Regions from separate parts of the Bacillus sp. SYZHCR11 genome, predicted to be linked through region 1. Evidence: riboswitches for the same ligand, from Rfam matches in the RefSeq annotation. Region 1 holds a riboswitch; each other region holds the start of a gene.
What was found. Region 1 has a riboswitch for S-adenosylmethionine ahead of mtnW (2,3-diketo-5-methylthiopentyl-1-phosphate enolase). Riboswitches for the same ligand answer to the same signal wherever they lie in the genome.
Positions count from the first base shown of each region.

Region 2: another riboswitch for S-adenosylmethionine. It lies ahead of AC2CGA_RS01595 (2-hydroxyacid dehydrogenase); the one in region 1 lies ahead of mtnW (2,3-diketo-5-methylthiopentyl-1-phosphate enolase).
Region 3: another riboswitch for S-adenosylmethionine. It lies ahead of AC2CGA_RS05505 (bifunctional homocysteine S-methyltransferase/methylenetetrahydrofolate reductase); the one in region 1 lies ahead of mtnW (2,3-diketo-5-methylthiopentyl-1-phosphate enolase).
Region 4: another riboswitch for S-adenosylmethionine. It lies ahead of AC2CGA_RS10630 (5-methyltetrahydropteroyltriglutamate--homocysteine S-methyltransferase); the one in region 1 lies ahead of mtnW (2,3-diketo-5-methylthiopentyl-1-phosphate enolase).

Region 1 covers NZ_JBXUND010000001.1:976,376-982,419, forward strand. Annotated here, with positions in the region: gene kinD (sporulation kinase KinD) at 1-174, shown strand, start outside; gene spo0E (aspartyl-phosphate phosphatase Spo0E) at 385-645, opposite strand; gene AC2CGA_RS04205 (1,2-dihydroxy-3-keto-5-methylthiopentene dioxygenase) at 926-1,462, opposite strand; gene AC2CGA_RS04210 (methylthioribulose 1-phosphate dehydratase) at 1,478-2,107, opposite strand; gene mtnX (2-hydroxy-3-keto-5-methylthiopentenyl-1-phosphate phosphatase) at 2,098-2,769, opposite strand; gene mtnW (2,3-diketo-5-methylthiopentyl-1-phosphate enolase) at 2,766-3,980, opposite strand; SAM riboswitch class I at 4,062-4,161, opposite strand; gene AC2CGA_RS04225 (pyridoxal phosphate-dependent aminotransferase) at 4,198-5,394, opposite strand; gene AC2CGA_RS04230 (carbon-nitrogen family hydrolase) at 5,487-6,044, shown strand, end outside.
Region 2 covers NZ_JBXUND010000001.1:286,734-292,777, reverse strand. Annotated here, with positions in the region: gene AC2CGA_RS01605 (RbtT/DalT/CsbX family MFS transporter) at 1-1,000, opposite strand, end outside; gene AC2CGA_RS01600 (FGGY-family carbohydrate kinase) at 1,048-2,514, opposite strand; gene AC2CGA_RS01595 (2-hydroxyacid dehydrogenase) at 2,507-3,523, opposite strand; SAM riboswitch class I at 3,645-3,737, opposite strand; gene AC2CGA_RS01590 (molybdopterin oxidoreductase family protein) at 3,884-5,947, shown strand.
Region 3 covers NZ_JBXUND010000001.1:1,207,595-1,213,638, forward strand. Annotated here, with positions in the region: gene AC2CGA_RS05485 (methyl-accepting chemotaxis protein) at 1-392, opposite strand, end outside; gene AC2CGA_RS05490 (BMP family lipoprotein) at 389-1,366, opposite strand; gene AC2CGA_RS05495 (CvfB family protein) at 1,537-2,433, opposite strand; gene AC2CGA_RS05500 (YajQ family cyclic di-GMP-binding protein) at 2,533-3,024, shown strand; SAM riboswitch class I at 3,125-3,247, shown strand; gene AC2CGA_RS05505 (bifunctional homocysteine S-methyltransferase/methylenetetrahydrofolate reductase) at 3,337-5,178, shown strand; gene AC2CGA_RS05510 (GNAT family N-acetyltransferase) at 5,261-5,701, shown strand; gene AC2CGA_RS05515 (pentapeptide repeat-containing protein) at 5,936-6,044, shown strand, end outside.
Region 4 covers NZ_JBXUND010000002.1:771,739-777,782, forward strand. Annotated here, with positions in the region: gene pepT (peptidase T) at 1-754, shown strand, start outside; gene AC2CGA_RS10620 (hypothetical protein) at 1,331-1,498, shown strand; gene AC2CGA_RS10625 (LURP-one-related/scramblase family protein) at 1,601-2,077, shown strand; SAM riboswitch class I at 2,162-2,248, shown strand; gene AC2CGA_RS10630 (5-methyltetrahydropteroyltriglutamate--homocysteine S-methyltransferase) at 2,327-3,463, shown strand; gene AC2CGA_RS10635 (methyltransferase domain-containing protein) at 3,497-4,378, opposite strand; purine riboswitch at 4,741-4,841, shown strand; gene AC2CGA_RS10640 (NupC/NupG family nucleoside CNT transporter) at 4,981-6,044, shown strand, end outside.

The sequences.
Region 1 (6,044 bases):
GATATGCTTGAACACATTTTTCTTCCGTTTGTAACGTCAAAGGAAAAAGGCACCGGCCTCGGCCTTGTCGTATGTAAACGAATCATGCTGATGTACGGCGGTTCGATTGACATTCAAAGCGAAGTCGATAAGGGCACAGAGGTCACCATTACCCTCCCTGCCGCTTCACGATGAAAAAAACACCCTGGGTCGGGGTGTTTTTTATTTAAAGAAGAATATGTGTAAGAGGATATACCAGAGGAACGGCATCATAGCCGGCAGATAGTACGAGGCGCTTCGTGAGCCGTGCCAGCGGAAAAATCTGCTGACTGTACGCGGTCATCTTTCGGATGCGGCGCTTGATCAGGAAGCGCATTCAGTCTTCGTTATCTGTTTTATCATCAATCATTTGTTTGCTTCATATGCAGGCATGACGTCACCGCGGGAGAACAAGCCTATTTTCTTCACAAGGCCCTGTATTCCTTGGTGATGTGTGCGATCACGGTTTACCAGCTGCTGATACGCGTTCATCAGACAGTCCAGTTCCTGGCTGTGCCTGATCGTGTCATATCCGGTAAACCCTTGTCTGTTAGCCGCATCTATCATCATTTTTCTTTTTTTATCAATAGATACAAGCAATTTTTCTTGTTCAGAATAACTGCCCATTCACTTCACCCCTCACCGCTAAAAGAATAGGAAACAAGTTTGATTGGGTTATTGAGCATTATTACAGATTATACTTTATTTGTAAACATTTTTTTACTAAATAACTTATTTTTTCATTTCATATTGGAATCTTTAGCATGAATACGAGAATAATACCCATTCAGGTAATGATATAAACAGAATGCGGCATATTCAAGATTTAAAAAACAGCCACAGCTGACTTTATATTACAATAAAAAACCTCTCATGCCGGCGGGGGCATGAGAGGTTCGGGCGTCTATCAGTTTTGCACACTTTCATTTTCGTAAATCGGCACCCAGCCCTCAGTCGTCACGAAAATTCGGATTGCGACGACCCGGCGGTCTTCCTGAAGCGTAAAGTAGTGGCGGATGTTCTCCGGAACTGAAATCAAATCTCCCGGATTTAAACGGACGTCGAAAAATGTGCCGTCTTTGCCTTGAATGACGAAGATGCCGTGTCCGCTGACGATAAAGCGGACTTCATCATCCGTGTGGTGATGTTCTCTTTGGAAATTTTTTAATAATTCATCAAGATTCGGCGTGGTATCTGATAAAGAAATGACATCCTGAGACTGATATCCGCGCCGGGCTGAAATGTCCTGAATCTCCGTGTCAAACGCCGCGAGAATCCGTTCTTTTTCATCTTCTGTCAGATTGTATTTCTCCGAAAGCTCAGACGGAAGTTTTTCAATGTTCCACTGCTCATAGATCACCTCTTGTTCGTCTAAAAAGCGCGCTACTTCTTCCTGATTTTCAATGAGCGTATTCTTTTCGTCATGAATTCTGATGGTCGCCATTTTCCGTTCCTCCTTTTATTTTACAAGCTGCGGCCGCAGTGACAGAAGCTTGAGGTGGCAGCTGAATAAAAATTCATAGGCTTCCAGCACCCTTTTCGCTTCAAATGCGGTCCGCCCCCATGCCGTAATGCCGTGATTACGGATTAACACCGCGCCTGAGCCGGCGTCCGCATGGTGCGCGAAGTTTTCGGCCAATGCCGGGATGTGCGCCGGGTTGTCAATGATCGGAACGGTCACGGACGCGTTTTCCTCCCATAATCCGAGCGCCTTAATCATCTCCTGCCCCTGAAACGTGATTTGTTTTTCATCCCCGTAAAGCTCTGAGATGACATTATTATTAACGGTATGGACATGCAGACAGCAGCCGGCTTCTGTCTTTTGGTATAAGTAAGTATGGAGAAGCGTTTCCGCTGAAGGTTTTAAAGAATGGCCGGTCTCAGCGGGCTTCCCGTTCTCATCGATTAAGAGAAAATCTTCGTCTGTTTCTTTTCGTTTGTCTTTTCCGCTCGCCGTAACGAGGAAAGTCAGCGGCGCGTCGGATACTTTGATGGAAAGATTCCCGCTCGTTGCCGGGAACCAGTCTCTTTCGGCCAGCTCGCGCTTTACCTCGGCAAGTTCGCGCCAGCGTTCTTCTTTTACAGCCATGCCTGCACCTCCCCGATGTTTTCAATGCCTGTTTTCACCTCATGAAAATCTTGAAAAGGCAGATGCCGGAGGCCGAGTTCTTTGCATTCAGTCAAAAGATAATCTCTAGCAAAACACATATCGGATAACTTTGCAGCCTCAACATCCGTGACCGAATCACCGATCATAATGAGAAATTTCTGCTGATCGGACAGCTTCCGGATGACTGACGGTTTGCAGCAGCCGCATTGATTGGTGCAGCCTCCGTCACAGGCGTGCGGCCAGTCTATATGAATATATTCATTGTCAAAGGATGCATGATTGCAGAAAATCCGCTCCTTTTCTACGATCCCTTCCAAAAGCGGATGCACAAAAAAGTCCATTCCTCCGCTTACGATATAAAACGGGAGGCCGTTTGACCGGACAAACGAGACAAAATCCAAAAAGCCGTCCCGTATTTTCGCATCCTTCAGAATAAAGCCGGTCAGTTCTTCTTTTAAGCTGCTCGGCAGCAGTCCGAACATCCGGCCGACTCCTTCTTGGATTGATAGGCTTTTAGACAGAACACCGTCTTTTAATTCAAGCCACTCAGGAGGCGCGAATTCTTTCATCATGCTGACAATGTTGTCGTTCATGGTGACCGTTCCGTCGAAATCACAAATAATCAGCGGTGTGCGGGTCATACGGCTTCCACCCTTCCCCATTTGTCTAATGCGAGCTGAAGATCTTTGCACGACGCGGCTTTTTCTTCAATCGGCTGCGCTTCAAGCACCGCATCAATGATGGCGCGGAACGCTCTTCCGCCGCCCTCGGCTCCTTTCGGATGGCCGTGAATGCCTCCGCCGGCATTGATGATGTGATCGATGCCGAAATCGCGCATCAACAATGGCACCATACCGGGATGAATGCCTGCCGACGGGACAGCAAACGACGGATGAAAGACATCGTCTTTTACACATTCATCATGAATTGCAAGCGCGGACTCCTTCGGAAGAGCAACGGATCCGTAAGGTGACGGAAATAAACTGAAATCAGCGCCGCAATAGCGGTTCAGCTTGCCGAGCAAAAGCGCATGCGACAAGCCGTAAACGGGAGATGAAGTGAACGCGCCGCTGACTGCCGGATGCGCCATGATCGGAAGCGGGATTTCCCTGTCTTCGGCAAGGCTCTGCATCACATCTAAACCGTAAGCGAACACATTCAATAAAAGCGCGTCCGCCCCGAGTTCTGCCGCGCGCCTCGCTTTATCCCGCAGTTCAGCGGTCCTTCCCGTAAGGTTTACGGCATACAGCGTTTTATGCCCCGTCTCCTCCCGGGTTTCCTTCAGGACTTGTTTTCCTTCGATAATGCGGGTTTCAAACGGAGCCAGTTCATTTTCAAAGAAAATTTCGTCATCTTTAATCAGATCCACGCCTCCGAGCGCCTGCTGTCTGAGCTGTTCTTTAATGTCGGCGAGATCCCGTCCGATCACGCCTTTAAATATGCTCATCAGAAGCGGTCTTTCAAATTCGCCCAGCAGTTTGCGGATGCCGTATATACCGAATTTCGGCCCGGGAAGGGAGCGTTTAAACCCTTCGGAAAATTCAAGATCAGTCAATTTTATTTTTCCGTCCAGTGACAGCTTTCCGAATACCGTCGTCAGGACGGCCGGAATATCTCTTGAAAAGTTCGCCTCGGGATAGGCGATAGTGATGACGGATTGTGTTTCGTTTTCTGAGGTTCCTTCTTTCTCCTCAACTTTTACGACCCGGCCTTTATGTTTTCTGAGCTGTTCCTGCTTCACCAGGGGCAGGTCAGTCCAGGAGCCTACCGTCAGCCCCGCCGCAATCTGTTCCGCCCGCTTTTCACTGTCCGTTGTGTCTGTCAGAAGATATGTTGCCAATACTTCGCTCATGCGTGAACGCCTCTCTTTCTTTCACAAAACATAAAAAAACCTCTTCCCTATGAGCAGAAAGAGGCTTCGTGTTATGTCCGAATCTTATCTCTCAGCTCCTGCTGCAAGAATTAGCACCGTGCTTTATCAGTCGGTTGCCGGGCTTCATCGGGCTCGTCCCTCTGCCTGCTCTTGATAAGAATAATGATTTTATAAAGTATTTTGAATTATCGCATTGTTATCCAGATATGTCAATGCTTTTTCGGGTGAAAAGATTCAGTTTCCCGATCCGTTCCGCAGCTTCTTTAAGTCTTTCTTCACTTGTCAGAAGACCGACTCTGATATAGCCTTCCCCCCATTTTCCGAACCCGTTTCCGGCAGCGACGGCGACATCCGCTTTCTCGAGCAGCAGATCTGAAAACGACTGTGACGTATAACCGTCGGGCACAGGGAGCCATGCAAAAAAGGAGCCAGCCGGAGCCGTCACATCCCAGCCGATACCGCGGCAGGCTTCAATCCATGCATTGCGCCTCGATTCATATCTGTCATTTTGCGCTGCGACGCATGCCTGATCCTCTAAAAGAGCGGCTGCCGCCGCCTGCTGCGCCGCGGGAAACAGGCTGACAAACATATGATCCTGATAAAGATTGATCGCTTCGATGACAGAAGCGTTTCCGACGGCAAAGCCGACCCGCCAGCCCGCCATATTATACGTTTTGGACAAGGTATAGATTTCGATTCCCGTCTCCTTTGCGCCTTCCGTCTGCAAAAAGCTCAGCGGTTTATGCCCGTCAAAGCCGACGGCTCCGTACGCGAAATCGTGAACGACACAAATACCGTTTTGTTCCGCAAAACCGACTGTCTCCTCAAAAAACGCCTCTGTCGCCACAGCGCCGGTCGGATTATTCGGATAATTGAGATAAAGCAGCTTCGCCTCGCTCCGCACCTTTTCAGGAATTACGCTGTAATCAGGGAGAAACCCTCTTTCTTCCGTCAGCGGCATCATTTCCATTTTCGATTTCGCAAGGGCGACGCCCGACCAGTAATCAGGATATCCGGGATCAGGCACCAGAATGGTATCTCCCGGGTTTAAAAGACATTGCGGAAGCTCAACAAGTCCCGCCTTGCCTCCGAACAGCACGGCGACTTCCGTGTCCGGATCAAGCGTGACCCCGTACTCCCTTTCATAAAATGCAGCGGCTGCTTTTTTGAAGCTGTAAGCGCCCCGGAATGATGAGTATTTATGATTTTCCGGCCTTTCGACGGCGCGCTTCATTTCTTCAACGATATGCTGAGGCGTCGGCTGATCAGGGTTTCCCTGCCCTAAATTGATGACGTCTCTGCCTTCTTTCAGCTTTTGATTCACTTTTTGCACCAATGATGCGAAAAATTGTTCCGGCAGCTGTTTGAGTACATCTGAGATTTCAAAGTTCATATTTTTCACCTTCTAAAAATGTCTTGAAATGATAGTCCATCATCATATATGGTTAAATAAAAAAAGTAAAGAGAAACTTGAGGTGTTAAAAAATGAAATGGACCGTTTCCTGTTTGCAATTTGATATTTCATACGGAAATCCTTCAGAAAATTTTAAAAAAGCGGAATCTTTGATTGAGCAAGAAAGCCGCCATGCGGATGTAATCGTGCTTCCTGAGTTGTGGACAACCGGCTATGATCTCACACGGCTAGACCAGCTGGCGGATGAAAACGGCAAAGTTTCGGAACAATGGCTTAAAGAAACGGCAAAAACATACAACGTACACCTCGTTGCCGGATCTTTTGCGGTCAAAGAAGGCGAAAATGTCTATAACACCATGTACATCGCCGATAACAGCGGACAGATCGTGAAGCGGTATCAGAAAACCCATCTGTTTCAGCTGATGGATGAACACCTTTACTTGTCAGCGGGAAACAGTGACGGTTCCTTTGAGCTCGACGGTGTCAAGTGCGCCGGGCTGATCTGCTATGATATCCGTTTCCCCGAATGGATCAGAAAGCATACGTCCCAGGGCGCGAATGTCCTGTTTATCTCTGCGGAATGGCCTCTGCCCCGCCTTGATCATTGGCGAAGCCTGCTTATCGCCAGA
Region 2 (6,044 bases), 690 kb from region 1:
CCCCGATCGGAACGAACCCGGCGAGGAGCCCTCCCCATATAAAACCGACAATGCTGACGAACAGCAAATTCCCATGTGATACAACAGGAGCATAATATAATAAAAGAGTAAAAATGCCGCAGCCCACTCCTCCGAACCACATGACAGTCTTTTTCCAGCCGAAGGCATCGCCGACTGCGCCGAAGATTAAGTTAAAGACGATATTTCCGAGAAAAATCGTTCCCCAAATTTGCAGCCATACATTTGTAGAAATGCCGTGCTGCGCCATATGCATCGGGAGGAATACCGGAAATCCATATGTTCCGATGCTGTTAATGATCCGAATGATCCCCCCAGAGAGCACGCACGGATTTTCAGCAAGGATGGTGATTCCCTTCATTAATTCCTGCGCCTTTTCCCGCTTATCTGCCTTTTTCTTTTCAAAGCGGTCCCTATTTAAAATCAAAGCAAAAAACGCGCCGAGGCATACCCAGAAAATTGAACTCCACAGCGTATTCAAATAGCCGAAGGATTTGATGGCCCAGCTTGAATACCAAGCACCGAATACAAACATCCCGCAGCAATATGCAATCCAGAACCAGCCGACCGCCGTACTGAGCCTGTTTTTCGGCGACCGGTAAATCACCCATGTCAAAAATGAATAGGCAAACAGCGGGTAACCCAGCCCTTTAATAAAATACGTGACATACATCACCGGCAAATTAAGATTCTCAAATCCGTATGCGATAAACGCGGCTGTTCCGATGACGTAAAACAACAGCCCCATAAACATCGTCCGCTTTGCGCCGAAGGCTTCGAGGCAGACCCCTGAAAACCACGACGCCACAGCAAGAGAAATACCGTAAACCGTAAACAGGGATGCTGATTGCTGTACCGTCAAGCCGTTTTCAACTAAAAACGGGCTGAGCCAGCCTTGTTCAAGGCCGTCTCCCATCATAAACAGCACGACCCCTAAAAATCCCCAGGCGAGCTGTTTCGGAATTCCTATTTTATTAAGCATTTTTGTTCCTCCTCAGCAATCTTTCATGTTGTCATCTCATCCCCAAGTCAGCCTTTCACCGCCGGCTGAAAATGAGTAAATAATTTTTGGGTATGTTTCCATTCTTCATATAGGAAGAGATCCGTCTGATCCGCTTCCGGCTCAATTACCTTTGTGCAGGTCGAAAGCTCTGCTTTCACACCGAGAGCTTCGTTGCAAATCATCACCGCTCCCATTGCGGATGCCTGGCTGAACCCCTCTCTCTTATAGATTTTCTTTTGAAGAAGGTTAGCAAGAAACTGCGTCAAAGCATCACTTTGGAAACCGCCGCCGCACACCTTCACATAATCTTGTGAAAAGGAAGCCGCCTCTGTTAACGCCTCATAGTTCCATTTGATTGAAAAAGCGATTTCCAGCAGTGCGGCTTTGACAAAATGGGCTCTGCTTAAGTTTTGGGACAGCGGAGCGTCAAAAATAAATCCGCCTTTTGCCAGTGCGTTTTTCTCAGGAGATAAATAGGAGCCTAACGCAGATATACAGGCATGATCATGTTTCGGCAGACTTGCGATTTCCCGTTCCATGACGCTGTAGGATTCATTCGGATAAAAAATGGATTTTAATTTTTGATAATTGAGTCCTGTTACACCCGGATTCGTTTCTAGAAGCCATTCACCTTCTTCTGTATGGCAATTCAGCCATGCATTCTCTAAACTTTCGGTTCCGGTCTCCGCTGTTATCTTTGTAATCGGCGTCGTCGTGCCGGATACGATGACGATATCTCCCGGCTTTGCATCTGCACTTTTGATGGCAAGCTGTGTGTCTCCCCCGCCTGCAATCACAGGCACTCTTTCAGAAAGACCGAGCACCGCCGCTTTCTTAAACGTTAACATTCCGACAACCGTCCCAGATCGGACGAGTGAAGGAAGAATGGCAGAAGGCACACCGAAGATGTTGCATAATTTCTCTGACCACGCCTTTTTCCTTACGTCAAACAGCAGTGTTTCAGCAGCCTGTGACGGTTCATAGCTTAAAATTCCGCTCAGCTCAAATGTCACCCAGTCACTGATGCTTGTGATACACTTCACTTCTTTCCATAAAGACGGCTGTCTGGCTTTTAATCCGACAAGTTTCATGGCGGAAAATAAAGCGCTCGGTAGACGTCCGGTTTGCTGATGCACTTCTTCTTCTGCCTCAATCCCGCCTTCCCATTCACGCCCTCTGTTATCAATGTTGGGCAGACCGAGAAATGCCTTTTTATCTTTATTGATCAAAACGATTCCCTGCCTCTGGCTTGTTGAGGTGATTCCGATTAATGTAATATGAGGGCTCTTGGCAATAGCCTTTCTTGCCATAGCGCTGATTTGCGTCCATAACCCTTCCGGTGAGAAATATCGTCCGTCCGGATAAAGCGGATCCGTCACATATTCAATGTCTTCCCTTTCAAGCGCGGTCACTTCGCCGCCGGCAGTCACGACCGCGACTCGCGCATTCCCAGTCCCGATGTCAAATACAAGGTAGCCTTTTTGTTCAGCCATTACAGCCTCCTGCTTCCGTTTCAAGTTCTCTTTTGTTATAAAGTTCACGTATTGAGCAGGTTTGATCTTGTTTCCATTTGAAAAGCGCTTCATTTAAAATCTTCACATGATGATCTTCCACTTCAAATGTTGCGCCCGCTAAATGGGGAGTCGCGAACACATTCGGCAAAGAGATCAATTCATAATCAGAAGATTCAGGCGGTTCGTGATAAAACACGTCAAGGATCGCTCCCTTAATCCGCCGTTCTTTCAGCACCCGCAGCAGCTCTTCCCTGTCTGTAACCGCCGCTCTTGACGTATTGACAAAAACAGCTTCCTGTTTCATCAATTGAAAGTGCCGGGCGCCGATAAGGCCGATGGTTTCTTCTGTGCGCGGCAAGTGAACGGAAACAATATCACTTTCAGAAAATACCTGTTCAATCGTCGTTTTTTCATACTCCCGGTTTTCATGACGGACAAATGGATCATAGTAAAGCACCTTGCAGTCAAAAGCGGCCAATAGCCTGGCGATTCTCTGTCCGACAGCTCCGAAACCGATAAGGCCGACTGTTTTCCCCGTCAGCTCATTTCCTCTGAATTTGACGTAAGCCTGCAAATAATCACCATTCCACTTTCCGTCCTTCAGCCACTGATGGGAAGAATACGTATGACGCAAAAATGAAATCACATTTCCGATAAACATTTCAGCAACGGCCTGGGCATTGCGGGCCGGTGTAAAGAAAACGGGGATTTTTCTTTTAGTCGCCGCCGCAATATCCACATTAGACGGCATTCCTCTGCAGACACCGATAAAAGCGGAATCCGGCAATATGTCAATAACACGCTGAGACACCTCATCAAGTTCGGTTATAAGCCCCGACGCGTTTGTCTCATGAATCATCCGGATCAATTCATCTTCCCGATAGGCCCGGCCGTGCTTCTTCCACGGCCGGTGCACAGTCCGGCCGAACAGCTCAGCCAGCTCCTTCAGCCCCTCGTCGTGATATGGCGCGGTAATTAAAACCGTCATGGTGCAAAACATCCTTTTCACATAAATTTTTTCATAAAAAAATCTCTTTCCTCAAAGAAGGAAAGAGATTCATATACCGTCTTTATCCGCTTGAAGCGCACAAATATGTATAGACCATTCTTTCCTATCTTTCAAGCATACGCTTGCTGGAATTGGCACAATAAATGTTGCCGAGGTTTCATAGGGCCAGTCCCTCCACCTCTCTGGATAGAAAATAAAATGATGAAATTGTCAGGCTGTTTAAAAGAATAAACTCATCATAGAAAAGTCTTTCCGTAATGTCAACACTTTTTTCTGAATTGACGTTCGATTTTGAAATGTTATAATGCTTACAATATAAACAAAGAGGAGAAATGGGCTATGAATTCTGCTGCAACACAGCCGAACGGGGTCTTTAAGTCGGTGTGCTCACTAGACTGTCCCGATCAATGCGGCTTGCTTGTGACAAAAAAAGACGGAAAAATCGTTAACATTCAGGGAGACCCCGATCACCCGGTCACATCAGGGAATATTTGCAACAAAGTCAGACACATGGCTGAGCGTATTTATGATGAGAAGCGCGTAACCGTTCCGTTAAAAAGGATCGGTAAAAAAGGTGAAGCCGCGTTTGCGCCTATTTCCTGGGAGGAAGCAATCAATACAATCAGTTCGCGCTGGAAAGAGCTTATTTCCGAAGAAGGAGCGGAAAGCATTCTTCCGTACAGCTTTTACGGCAATATGGGAAAACTGGCGGCAGAGGGAATGGACCGCCGTTTTTTCCATCGTCTCGGAGCGAGTCATCTCGAACGGACGATCTGCAGCAAAGCCGGTTCTGAAGGCTATAACTATACAATGGGAGAAGGAGCGGGTACTGATCCGGAGGAGACCATACATGCTAAGCTCTTTATTTTTTGGGGAATCAATGCCGTCAGCACGAATATGCACCAAGTCATGATTGCTCAAAAAGCCCGGAAAAAAGGGGCTAAAATTGTCGTTATCGATGTACATAAGAACCAAACCGGCCGGCTTGCTGATTGGTTTATTCCCATTCGTCCCGGCACAGATGCCGCACTCGCCCTCGGTATCATGCATATCTTATTCGCTGAGAACCTTCACAATGAAGCATTTCTCACAGAATACACCGAAGGCAGTGACGAATTAAAAGCGCATGTCAAACACTATGATCCGGAAACGGTTTCTGCTATTACAGGCGTTAAAGCCGACGATATCAGACGCCTTGCGAGAATGTACGGAGAAACCTCCCCTTCCCTTATCAGGATCGGAAACGGCATTCAGCACCATGACAATGGCGGAATGATCGTCCGCACCGTCTCCTGCCTTCCGGCTGTTACAGGGCAGTGGCTCAACACCGGAGGAGGCGCAATCAAGCACAACAGCGCGGTATTAAACTATAACAGACAAGCGCTCCAGCGGCCTGATCTGCTTTACGGCCGGAAGCCGCGATCATTTAATATGAACAGGCTCGGAAGCGTTCTTTTAGAAACAAAACCGCCCGTGCGCTCCCTGTTTATTTACGGTACGAATCCCGCAGTGGTGGCGCCGGAAGCGAATAAAGTCAGAAAAGGCCTGCTGCGGGAGGATTTATTTACAGTCGTTCACGATCTGTTTTTAACGGAAACCGCCAAATATGCGGATATCGTGCTCCCCGCTGCATCCGCATTTGAAAACACGGATTTTTACACGTCTTACTGGCATCATTTTATTCAGCTGCAAAAACCAGTGATCGAACCCTACGGGGACAGCAAATCGAATACGGAAGTGTTCCGTCTGCTTGCCGGAGCAATGGGATTTACCGAGCAGGAGCTTCAGGATTCTGATGAAGAATTAATCAGACAGGCGCTGGACTTTCCCGACAATCCGTATATCGAGGATATTGATTACGAAGCGCTCTCACGCCATTCCTTCATGAAAGCCAAACGGAAAAAACCGCTTTTTCCGGGAAAGCTCAAGACACCGAGCGGAAGAATTGAATTATATTCGGAAAAGATGAAACAGGACGGTTATCCGGCGCTGCCGACACACATCCCTCTTGAGAGCGATGACGATTTTCCGCTTTTATTTGTCCCGGGACCGAATCATAATTTTTTGAATTCGACATTTTCAAATAACGAAAAACACGTAAAACTGGAAAAAGCGCCAAAGCTTTTCATTCATACAGAAGATGCTGTACGCCGGAACATAGAAGACGGAGAAACCGTTAGAGTTTGGAATCACCGCGGTGAGTGCGAATTGACAGTTTCGGTCGGCGAACAGGTGCTTCCCGGCGTTGCGGTGAGCCAAGGTCTTTGGGCCGATATGGATGATAAAAAACAGCTCGTCAATTCGCTCACGCCCGATCGGCTGGCGGATATGGGCGGAGGCGCTGTTTTCTTCTCCGGAAAGGTGCAGGTGGAAAAGCTCAGCAATCAAAACCGTCCGCAATAAACGCACGGCGGTTTTGCTGAAGGCTGAATCCTCCGGCCGGCTTCACCGTATAAAAAATGATAACGTTTATTGGAGGTTTGGATATATTACCGGCATC
Region 3 (6,044 bases), 230 kb from region 1:
GTCCTTGTCGCTTCAGCCGGGCTTTTCGAATCAAGAGCAGCGTCCGCCTCCGCCTGCCACGATTCGTATTTTTTGGCGAGTTTGTCATAAGCGGCTTTGTCCGCATCGTCCGTCATCGTTTTTTTGAGCGCCGCCAGTTTGTTTGAGCTGCTTTTCATATAGCTTTGTACATCTTCTTTCTGGGCGTCTGCGAGCGTATAGGAATAGCCGGTGATGCTTTCTTTTAACGTATTAAGGTCGGCTTTTGCTTCCTGGACGTTTAACAGCGCGTCCACTTCATCTTCATTTGAAGCCTGAATCTTCATCATGTTTACGATGGTAAAGCCGATGACGGCGGCGAAGCAAATCATCGTAACGGCTGCGTTAACGAGCAGCCTTGTCCGTAATGTCACTTCAGATCGCCTCCTTTTTCAATCAGACTGTTTTTCATATCCGTGATCTTTTTCGTCAGCCCGCCTGCGTTTTTGACAACTCTGATCTTGGCTAAGTCCATGCCGTTTTCCTTCAGTCCGTAAACGATCTCACCGCTTTTGATCTCCTTGTTGTCTTTTAAATCTTTCGCCAATTCATAGATGACATGGTCGACGTTTTTCACTAAAGAAGAGATAACGGCGTGCTCGGCGGTGTAATATTGATCGCTGTCAACACCGATGGCGTATACTTTTCGCGCCTCCGCTTCTTTCAGTGCGCCGACACCCGTGAAGCCGGCCGCCGTAAACAGGACATCGGCTTTTTTTCGGATCATGTTTTGGGCGATGCGTTTCCCGAGCTTATCATCATCAAACGTACCGCTGATTTCCGACAGCACGCGGATGTTCGGTTTGACTGATTCCGCGCCTTTCAGATAGCCTTTCTTAAACCGTTTAATGACATCGGCATCTGAACCGCCGATAAATCCGATCGTGCCGGTTTTGCTCGTCATAGCCGCGAGCGCTCCGGCTAAGAAGCTTCCTTCATCCTCTTTAAACGTGACGGAGGTGACATTATCCAGGTCTGATACAGAATCAATCAGCACAAACCGCTGCTTCGGATATTTTTTGGCGACCTTTTCTAAATCCGCCTGCATGCTGTAACCGAGCCCCACAACAAGATCATTGCCTTCCCGGACAAGCTGGGTCAGTCCTTTTTCGTACGTATCGGTGTCTTTTATTTCTCTGTAATCAAATGTGATGCCGAGCTCGTCTCTTGCTTTCATCAAACCTTGAAAGCCAGAATCATTAAATGATTGGTCGCCGAGGCCGTTGTCTGTCAGCATGATGCCGATTGTTTTCGTTTTTTCAGCCGCCGCCCCCTCGGATTTGCCGGCACATCCCGCCGTGCTGAGCGCAAGCAGCAGTACAGCCGCAAATATCGCCATTTTTCTCATTGAAACTCTCCTTTTGTTTTTTTCTATAGTTATATATCGGTTCGGATGTCAGAATATTTTATTTCAATAAAATATGTATGTTCGGCAGGGTGATAAACAAATGAGGGCATAGAAGCTTTTGAGAAAATAAAAAACACCGGTTTTGGTTCACCGATGTTTTTGCAGAAAATTTATTGTTTTTCGTATGTCCAGCCGTCTTTCTGATACACTTTGCCGTTTTTCATCAGGTGCCCGAGCGCCCGCTTAAAGGCGGCTTTGCTTAAATGAAACCGTTCGCGGATATCGTCAGGATCGCTTTTGTCTCCGTAAGGCATCGCGCCGTTTCTTGATCTCAGATAGGTCAGAATCTCCTCCGCGTCAACCGAAAGCGCATCCTGCTTTCTCGGCAGCAGGGACATGTTGACGGAGCCGTCTTCCTTCACCTCGATGACACGCCCCGTCACGCGGCTGCCGAGTCTCGGCTCTTCTTTTCTTTCTGAAGGGTGAATAAACGCGCGGATGCCTTCATCGGTAATCAGAAAAGAGCCTGATGCGATCAGTCTGTACACCGTGCCTGTCAGGTCTTTATTCATGACGTCTTCCTCTGCATCCGTAAATAATTCACTGATGATATCCTCAGGCGCCGGCTTGGCAAACATGCGTCCGCGGCTTGTCACCTTCAGCATGCAATACAGTCTGTCGCCTTTTTGCGGCCAGACGGATTTGTACGGAGGCAGGTGCTCCGTTGCGACGAGCGCGTCTTTTGACAGACCGACGTCGACGAATACGCCCATATCCTCCACAGCGTCCGTCACTTCCACCCATCCGTAGTCATAAAAGCTGATGAGCGGCTTTTTCATCGTCGCCGCGAGTCTTTCCTGATGATCGACGTAAATAAATACGTCCACTTCATCTCTGTCTTCAATATCCTCTGTAATTTCACTGTTATGTAAAAGAACCGTATCCTCGCCGTCGGTTAAAAAATAACCGAAATCGGTTTGATGATCTATACTAAGCGTGAGCTGCTGCCCTGGTCTCATGTTATCGTCCTTCCTGATTCGCCCGTATGGGGCTGATGTTTTTCTCATTTTTTCCAATATGCATAAATTCATGCTTTATGCAGTTGGACATTTCTCTTTATTCTACTATAATCAACTCATAAGTGAAATGTTATAGGAGGTTTTCTCATGGCAAAAGAAAGTTCTTTTGATATTGTATCCAAAGTTGAATTTCCCGAAGTGCAGAATGCGATTCAGATGACGCTGAAAGAAATCGGCACGCGCTATGACTTTAAAGGATCTAAAAGCGATGTAACTTTAGAAAAGGAAGAACTTGTCCTGATTTCTGATGACGAGTTTAAACTGAATCAGCTCAAAGATGTGCTGAGCGGCAAGCTGATCAAACGGGACGTGCCGACGAAAAACATTGAATACGGCAAAATCGAAAATGCCTCAGGGGGCACGGTGCGCCAGCGCGCGAAGCTTGTACAGGGCATTGATAAAGACAGCGCCAAAAAAATCAACGCGGTGATTAAAAACTCCGGCTTGAAGGTAAAGTCGCAGATTCAGGACGACCAAGTGCGCGTCACCGGAAAAAATAAAGATGATCTGCAGCAGATTATTGCAGCCGTCCGCGGGGCAGACCTGCCGATTGACGTTCAATTTATTAATTTTAGATAAATTATGTGATTCCTATTGATTATTGTCTCTATTTTCGGTAAATTTGGAGAAAGGGATTTTCACAGTTAAGTTTTGGAAACCCATGACAATTACATGAACGTTCTTATCAAGAGAAGCCGAGGGACTGGCCCGACGACGCTTCAGCAACCGGTGTAATGGTTTAACCCAAACCATGACCAAGGTGCTAAATCCAGCAAGCTAAAAACAGCTTGGAAGATAAGAAGAGAGACAAATGATTACAGAGTCTTCTTCTTAAGAAGACTTTTTTTATTTCTCTTTTTTCCTTGCTGAATGTGACGAAGGAGGCAAACAATGGGACTATTACAAGACTTAAAAGAACGGATTTTAATCGGAGACGGCGCGATGGGCACTCTCCTCTATTCCTACGGCATTGACAGATGTTTTGAGGAACTGAACGTATCAAAGCCCGAGGAAATCAAGCGGATACATAAGGCTTACGTGGAAGCCGGGGCAGACATCATCCAGACAAATACGTACGGCGCGAATTTTATTAAGCTCTCAAGATACGGACTTGAGGATGAAACGAAAAAAATCAATCAGGAGGCGGTCAGAATCGCGCGCGCTTCCTCAGACGGCGCTTATGTATTGGGAACGATGGGCGGCATCCGCACATTTAACAAAAACGCCTACAGCCTGGAGGAGATTAAACGCAGCTTTCGGGAGCAGCTTTATTTATTGCTTTACGAAGAGCCGGACGGTCTGCTCCTGGAAACATACTATGATTTAGAAGAGGCGCGCGAAGTGCTGAAGATAGCGAGAAAAGAAACGGAACTTCCGATTATGCTGAACGTATCCATGCACGAACAGGGCGTGCTGCAGGACGGAACGCCGCTTCGGGAAGCCCTCAGGTCAATTGCCGATCTCGGCGCTGACATAACGGGAATCAATTGCCGGCTCGGCCCGTACCACATGATTGAAGCGCTCACCGAAGTGCCGATATTCCGTGACGCTTATTTATCGGTCTATCCGAACAGCAGCCTCCCGTCTTTAGAAGAAGGCCGGCTTGTTTATGATACGGACGATGCCTATTTCCGGGAGAGCGCCGTACAGTTCCGCACTCAGGGCGCGCGCATTATCGGCGGCTGCTGCGGTACGACGCCAAACCATATCAGAGCCATGGCTGAAGCGGTCCGCGGACTTTCTCCCGTCACTGATAAAGAAGTGAAAATCAGACGGGAAGAAGAAGTCATCTCCGTCCGGAATGAACGGACCGAGCCGGGTTTAAACGAAATCGCCGCTCAAAAACGGTCAATTATCGTAGAGCTTGATCCGCCGAAAAAATTGAATTTTGACAAATTTCTGCAAGCGGCGGCTGAATTAAAAGAAACCGGCATAGAAGCGCTGACGCTCGCCGACAATTCATTGGCGACACCGCGGATCAGCAATGCCGCCTGCGGTTCATTGCTGAAAGAACGCCTTGATATCCGTTCTCTCGTTCACATTACATGCAGAGACCGCAACATCATCGGCCTTCAGTCACATTTAATGGGGCTGGATACGCTCGGGCTTACCGACATTTTAGCCATCACGGGCGATCCTTCAAAAATCGGCGACTTTCCGGGGGCTACCTCCGTCTATGATTTAACGTCCTTTGACTTGATCAGGCTGATTAAACAATTCAACGAGGGCATTTCTTTATCAGGGAAACCGCTCGGCAAGAAAACGAACTTTTCCGTAGCCGGAGCATTTAATCCGAATGTCCGCCATCTTGATAAAGCGGTAAAACGGCTGGAGAAAAAAATCGAGTGCGGAGCTGACTACTTCGTGTCCCAGCCTGTCTACTCGGAGCAGCAGCTCATTGACATTCATCATGAAACGAAACATCTCAAAACACCGGTGTATATCGGAATTATGCCGTTAACGAGCAGCCGCAACGCAGAGTTCATTCATCATGAAATCCCGGGCATTAAGCTGTCAGACAGCATCCGGGAAAAAATGGCGCTCGCCGGCGAAGACAAGCAAAAGCAGAAAACCGAAGGCCTCGCCATCGCCAAGTCGCTTCTCGACACGGCGTGCGAACTGTTTAACGGAATTTATTTAATCACCCCGTTTCTCCGTTCTGATTTGACATCAGAACTTGCAGCTTATATTAAGCAAAAGGATGAAAAGCGGGCTGATGTATATTTGCATTGACGCGGAAGAGGCCGCCTGATATGACAGGCGGCTTTTTCATGGTACGATACAGAAAAAGAATCAAGCAAAGGAGGATTTTTTCATGGTTGAAGTAAAACCCATCACCGCAGAAGACACATACGCGATCAGACACAGCGTGCTGCGCCCCCATCAGACGATTGAGGATTGTAAATATGATCAGGACAGCGTCAAAGGAGCATTTCATCTCGGAGGTTTTTACGACGGGACATTGATCAGCATCGCTTCTTTCTACCCGCAGAACCAGCAGGCTTTACAGGCGGCGCCCGCCTACCAGCTGCGCGGCATGGCAACGCTTGAAGAATACCGGACGCAAAAAGCGGGAAGCACGTTAATCGCCTATGCGGAACGAAAACTGGCAGATATGGGGGCGGCGCTTGTCTGGTGCAACGCCAGATGTCACGTGAAGGGATATTACGAAAAGCTCGGCTGGAAAAGCACGGGCAGCCCCTTTGACATACCCGGCATCGGCCCGCATGTGATCATGTATAAAGAACTCGCCTGAAACAGACAAAAGCCCTTGGCATCCCTTATAAGGGCTTTGTTTTGTTATCTTTCGGCGTGCCGGATGAGTTCAAACGAAATGAAGCTTTTATAAGCGCCGCTATTGACGCGATCCCGCTTTGATATTACCCTTTGTTCAGTAAGCAACACGCAATTCGGCAAGGGTGGGCAGGGGCGAAAACGATATCTGCCAATTGCCGATTTCAGCTATTATGTTTAGAAAAGGGAGTATGAGATGAATACGATCCAAAAACCGAAAATCCCGAAAGAATTGCCGGTGCTTTCTTTCACTGAAGCGCTTCAGGATGAGGAGCTCAAAGAAGTCATCATTGAAAACGGCATCG
Region 4 (6,044 bases), on a different contig from region 1:
TCCGGACATCAAGCACGGAACGATCCGAGTCGCGTTCACGCCTGATGAAGAAATCGGCAGAGGCCCTCACAAATTCGATGTCGGCCGCTTCAACGCCGCGTTCGCCTACACGATAGACGGAGGCCCCCTCGGCGAACTGCAATATGAAAGCTTTAACGCAGCCGCCGCAAAGCTTACTTGTTACGGAAAAAGCGTCCACCCGGGAACGGCGAAAAACAAAATGGTCAACGCTTCAAAAATCGCGATGGAATTTCATCACGCGCTGCCGAAAGAAGAAGCGCCGGAATATACGGAAGGGTATGAAGGCTTCTATCATTTACTTTCCATGGACGGAGACGTTTCTGAAGCCGCCCTGTCGTACATCATCAGAGATTTTGACAGAGACCGCTTCGCAGAACGAAAAGAATATATGCAGAAAACCGCCGATGCGCTGGCGGCCAAATACGGGAAGGAAAGCATCAAGCTTGAACTGCGTGATCAATATTACAACATGAGAGAAAAAATCGAACCGGTCAAAGAGATAGTCGATGTCGCGTATCAAGCCATGAAAAACCTCGACATCGAACCGATTATCGAACCGATCCGGGGCGGAACCGACGGCTCACAGCTCTCTTACATGGGACTGCCGACACCGAACATTTTCACGGGCGGCCAAAACTTCCACGGAAAATATGAATACATTTCCGTCGATCATATGGAAAAGGCGGTAAACGTCATTGTTGAAATCGCCAGGCTCTTTGAAGAGCGCGCTTAAAACCAAAGCCCCCTGCTTTGGTTTTTTTCTTTCACATGAAACCTTTCCTTCTTTCTTTCCGTATATAAGGTATGAAATGGAAAGAAGGAGTGAAGACTATGGCAAGAGGGACTGTAGCGAAAGAATTGAAAAAAACCTTAAAAGACCCGCGTGTACTGGAGACAAAATCAAACCCTTTTAAAAAACTGCGGAAAATGTTCAAACGATTTTTTTAAGATAACATCTCGTTTTCTTCAAAAAAATAAAGAAAGCGCTGTCAACTCGCAGTCATCTGTTAGAAGCAGTTATTTTGCATATCATAAGGTTTTTTAGGGTACTGAATAACACAAGGCAAACGAAAACACCGAAGTAGTTAATTAGACACTTACAAAAAATAGTAATAAAGTTATATAAACGATCATCATTTATCAGCCGATACAATCTATAGAACCACAACAAGAGCAAAATTTCTTCAACCCATAGTTATTTTTACGGAAAATGACGTTATTTTTTAAAAAAGTGACAATTGTTTGAATACTTTTCGTTTGTTTTTTCGTACAATAATAATACCAAAACTTTTTTTGGGAGGTATGTAAAATGATGCTACTTATTTTCGCTGCTTTGACAGGGTATCTTGTTTTCTCTTTCAGTAAGGACAACCGCCGGAAAACGCCAAAGACAAGCCCGCTGGTGACAGCTGCCGACACGAATAACATCATTGATTTAAATGCGATCCGTCAAAAACGCCGGATGCCGCTATCATAAAAACGACAGCTGCCGCAAAATCGGCAGCCTTTTTTTATGCACCCGGCCGATATGAAACCTTCCGCCTCCTTTTTTCGTAAAACATAAAAAAGGAGTTTTTTTATGTACCATTTTTACATCAAAGAGCGAATGTTTACGTTTAAGAATCGTTTTCAAGTGTTTCTTGAAAGCGGAAAAGAAGTCTACAATGTTGAAGGAAAGCTGTTTTCATTCGGTGATGAACTGAAGCTGACTGATTTGGACGGCCGCACGCTCGCCAGCGTCAATCAGAAACTGATGTCGCTCGTTCCCCGTTACGAGATTTCCGTCAGCGGCAAACCCGTCTGCCAAGTCATCAAGAAAGTCACGTTTTTCAAACCGAAATTTGAAATTTCCGGACTCGGCTGGAATCTTACCGGCGATGTGTGGGGCCGGAATTTTCAAGTGACAGACGGAAAATCAAACCGGATGACCGTCACCAAATCATGGATGAGCTGGGGCGATTCCTATCATTTGCAGATTGAAAAGGAAGAGGATATTGCTCTTTGTCTTGCGATCGCCATCGTGATAGATATGATTCTATTTGAGGGTGACAAATAAAAATATTTATCGAAATATATTGACAATATAAGAAAACATACTAAGATTAAGAGTATTACAGTTTATTCTGAAAAATAGCATATTTCCTTATCAAGAGAGGTGGAGGGACTGGCCCTATGATACCCGGCAACCGCTGTTCAGCAGAATGGTGCTAAATCCTGAAGATAAGGTTGAGATTTGCGGACGCAAGCTCTTCCCTATCCGAGGGAAGAGTTTTTTTATATTTCATCAGGAAAGAAGGAATCGTTCATGTCACAGCAAAACACAGAACAACCATCGCATACTCTTCTAAGAAAAAACCCGCCGTTTCGCGCGGATCAGGTCGGAAGCCTGCTGCGGCCGGCGGCTGTGAAGCAAGCCCGCCTGCAAAGAGCGGCGGGTGAGATTTCGGCAGAACAGCTGCGCGAAATCGAAAACAGAGAAATCATCCGCAGCGTGGAAAAGCAGAAAGAAACCGGCCTCAATGTCGTGACTGACGGCGAATTCCGCCGTGCCTGGTGGCATTTTGATTTTCTCGAAAATTTAGACGGGGTTGAGGCATTTACGCCTGAAAGCGGCATTCAGTTTCACAACGTACAGACGAAAGCGCGCGGCATTAAAGTAACGGGAGATATTGATTTTTCTCAGCATCCGATGCTCGAAGATTATAAATTCCTGCACAGCATTGCCGGCAATGCTGTTCCGAAAATGACCATCCCAAGTCCGAATATGCTGTTTTTCCGCGGAAAATTGGAAAAAGCGGCCTACCAGAATGATTACAAACAATTTCAGCACGATGTGTCAAAAGCGTATAAAAAAGCGATTCAGGCTTTCTATGACGCCGGGTGCCGCTACCTTCAGCTTGATGACACCGCATGGGCCGTTTTCTTATCTGAAGCGGGGCTTCGTCAGATTGAAGATTTCGGCACAACGCCGGATGAGCTGCGCAAGCTGTTTGCCGCTTCCATTAATGACGCGATCAAGGACCGCCCTGACGATCTGAAGGTTACGATGCATATCTGCCGCGGCAACTTCCAATCCACATGGACGGCTGAAGGCGGCTATGATGCAGCGGCTGAAACGATTTTTGACGGGCTTGACCTTGACGGATTGTTCCTGGAATATGATGATTCCCGCTCCGGCGGCTTTGAACCGCTCCGCTATGTCAAACGCTCTGATCTTCAGCTTGTGCTTGGATTGATTACATCAAAACATGGCGAACTTGAAGACAAGGACGCGATTAAACGCCGGATTGAAGAAGCTTCACAATATGTCAGCCTGGATCAGCTTTGCCTCAGCCCGCAATGCGGATTCGCCTCCACTGAGGAAGGAAACCTGATCACAGAAGAACAGCAATGGGCGAAACTGCGTCATGTCGTCAGCATTGCCGGTGAAGTCTGGAAATAAAAAAAAGACACGCGATCAGCGTGTCTTTTCTGTTTACAGAGGACCGGTTCCGATTAAAATATCGATATCTATCGTAATATCCGCCGCTTTTCGGCTGATAAACCGCCGGATGCTTTCATCAGTACATTTCCATGTTAAGGGCGTCATTTTCACAAGCCGCTCGAGGTCAGGCTGCGATAAGGTCTTCGTGTAACACAGCCGTTTGCGCTCAAAAGTTTGAAAGCCCGCTTGGAATCGTCCGGCCGCAGAATCGGCGGTGTCATTCCGCCGAGGACTGTCTCCGAAGAAGAATTCCCTTACTTCCTTCAAATAATCACGCCGCGGCACCGCTTTAATGACTGTGCCGCCCTTTCGTAAAAGCCTGCTGCATTCCTTGTAATTCCAAGGTGATAAAACAGACATCACGACATCAAAACAGCTGTCGGCAAACGGCGCATCCGCCACATCAGCGACGGCAAAAACCAAATGATCCCCGAAGGCCTTTGCGGCATGCAGCACACCTTCTTTCGAGAGATCAATACCGATTCCCGTCACGGAAAAAGCGGGCTGAAGCCATTTGCATACGGCGGCTAAATGAGAGCCTTCTCCGCATCCCGCATCCAATATCGCCGCCGTTGTTTGCGGAGATTGAATGCGGCTGATGATTGCGGCGATCTCCTTTTGAACCGGGACAAAAAATTCCCGGCTGTCAAAAAGAGCGCGTCTCGCTTCGAACAGCCGCCTGTCATAGCGGGTTTTGAACGATTTATTGAGGAAATTCACATATCCTTGCTTTGATATATCAAATGTATGCCCGTGTCCGCACATCAAGCTTTTGTATTGTGAGACCGCCATGGCCGAACTGCATAGCGGACACCTGAATACGGACTGGCATGATTGCAGTAATTCCGCGCGTTTTCTTTTTATAGACGTCAATAAAAACACCTCATTCATTCGTTATTCCGATGAAATGAAAAAGGCATAGACAAATAAACCTCGCAAAATTGGAAGTTTAACCTATTTATCTATACCTCTCATTATCTGTAACGAATGAACTGAATGATCATGAAAATGACCCCTTTTCTGCCGTCTTTTGAAGGCGGTGCCCTCAGATCCATTTTATCAGCTGCATCCCGTCTTTACAATGAACCGGAACTGTTTTTCGGGGGCTTTTATACCTTTATTATCCAATTACTTGTGAACATCCTTTATTTTCTTTATTTATAATATAAATTTATTATTTTGAAAATATCTAAAAAGGTTGATTTTCAAAAATTGAAACGATAAAATACTGCTATCTCATGTAATATCGTTATTCTTGTATATGATCAGTAATATGGTCTGATTGTTTCTACCTAGTGCCGTAAAAGACTAGACTACAAGAAAGTTTGCATAAATTTGAACGAGTGAAAAGCATATGATGCTGTCAGTCTATTCTTTTCTTTTGGCTCTTATTTATCACACTTTCTGGCTTTCAGGAATTTGTGACGAATAAGAGCTTTTTTTATTTCCATAATACCCTTATAGGAGTTGCTCACATGTACTTTTTATTGAACATTGTCGGTCTCATTGTTGTCATGGCTGTTGTTTTCTTATGCTCACCCAACAAGAAGAAGATTAAATGGCGTCCGATTGTCATGCTCCTCGTCTTTGAGTTTCTGATTACTTGGTTTATGTTAGGGACAAAAGTCGGCGGCTTTGTCATCGGGAAGATCGGCGCGTTCTTTACATGGCTGATTTCCTGTGCCAGTCAAGGGATTGCCTTCGCCTTTCCGTCTGTCATGGCGAACCCGACGGTTGATTTTTTCTTCAGCGCATTGCTGCCGATTATCTTCGTCGTGACCTTCTTTGATATGCTGTCGTATTTCGGTATTCTGCCGTGGCTCATTGATAAAATCGGCTGGCTGATTTCTAAAATATCCCGTCTGCCGAAGCTGGAGAGCTTTTTCTCCATCCAGATGATGTTTTTAGGAAATACGGAAGCTTTAGCCGTCATCCGCCAGCAGCTTGCCGCCGTCAGCAACAATCGGCTTCTGACATTCGGGCTGATGAGCATGAGCAGCATCAGCGGTTCGATCATCGGATCGTACTTGACGATGGTTCCGTCCACTTATGTGTTTACAGCCATCCCGCTGAATTGCTTAAACGCGCTTTTAATCGCCAATATGCTGAATCCCGCGGACGTTTCTAAAGAGGATGATATTATTTACGTTCCTTCAAAAGCGGAGAAAAAAGACTTCTTCTCCACGATTTCTAACAGTATGCTTGTCGGCATGAACATGGTCATTGTTATTTTAGCGATGGTAATCGGATATGTGGCGTTAACGGCTGCGTTAAACGGCGTACTCGGACTGTTCATGCACGGTTTGACCATTCAAAAGATTTTCTCATACATCTTCAGTCCGTTTGCCTTCCTTCTCGGATTAGGTGTACATGACGCGATGTATGTCGCACAGCTGATGGGCATCAAGCTCGCGACGAATGAATTTGTGGCAATGGCCGATCTGAAAGGGCAGCTGAAATCACTTCCGCCGCACACGATTGCCGTGGCTACGACATTCCTGACATCATTCGCAAACTTCAGCACCATCGGTATGATCTA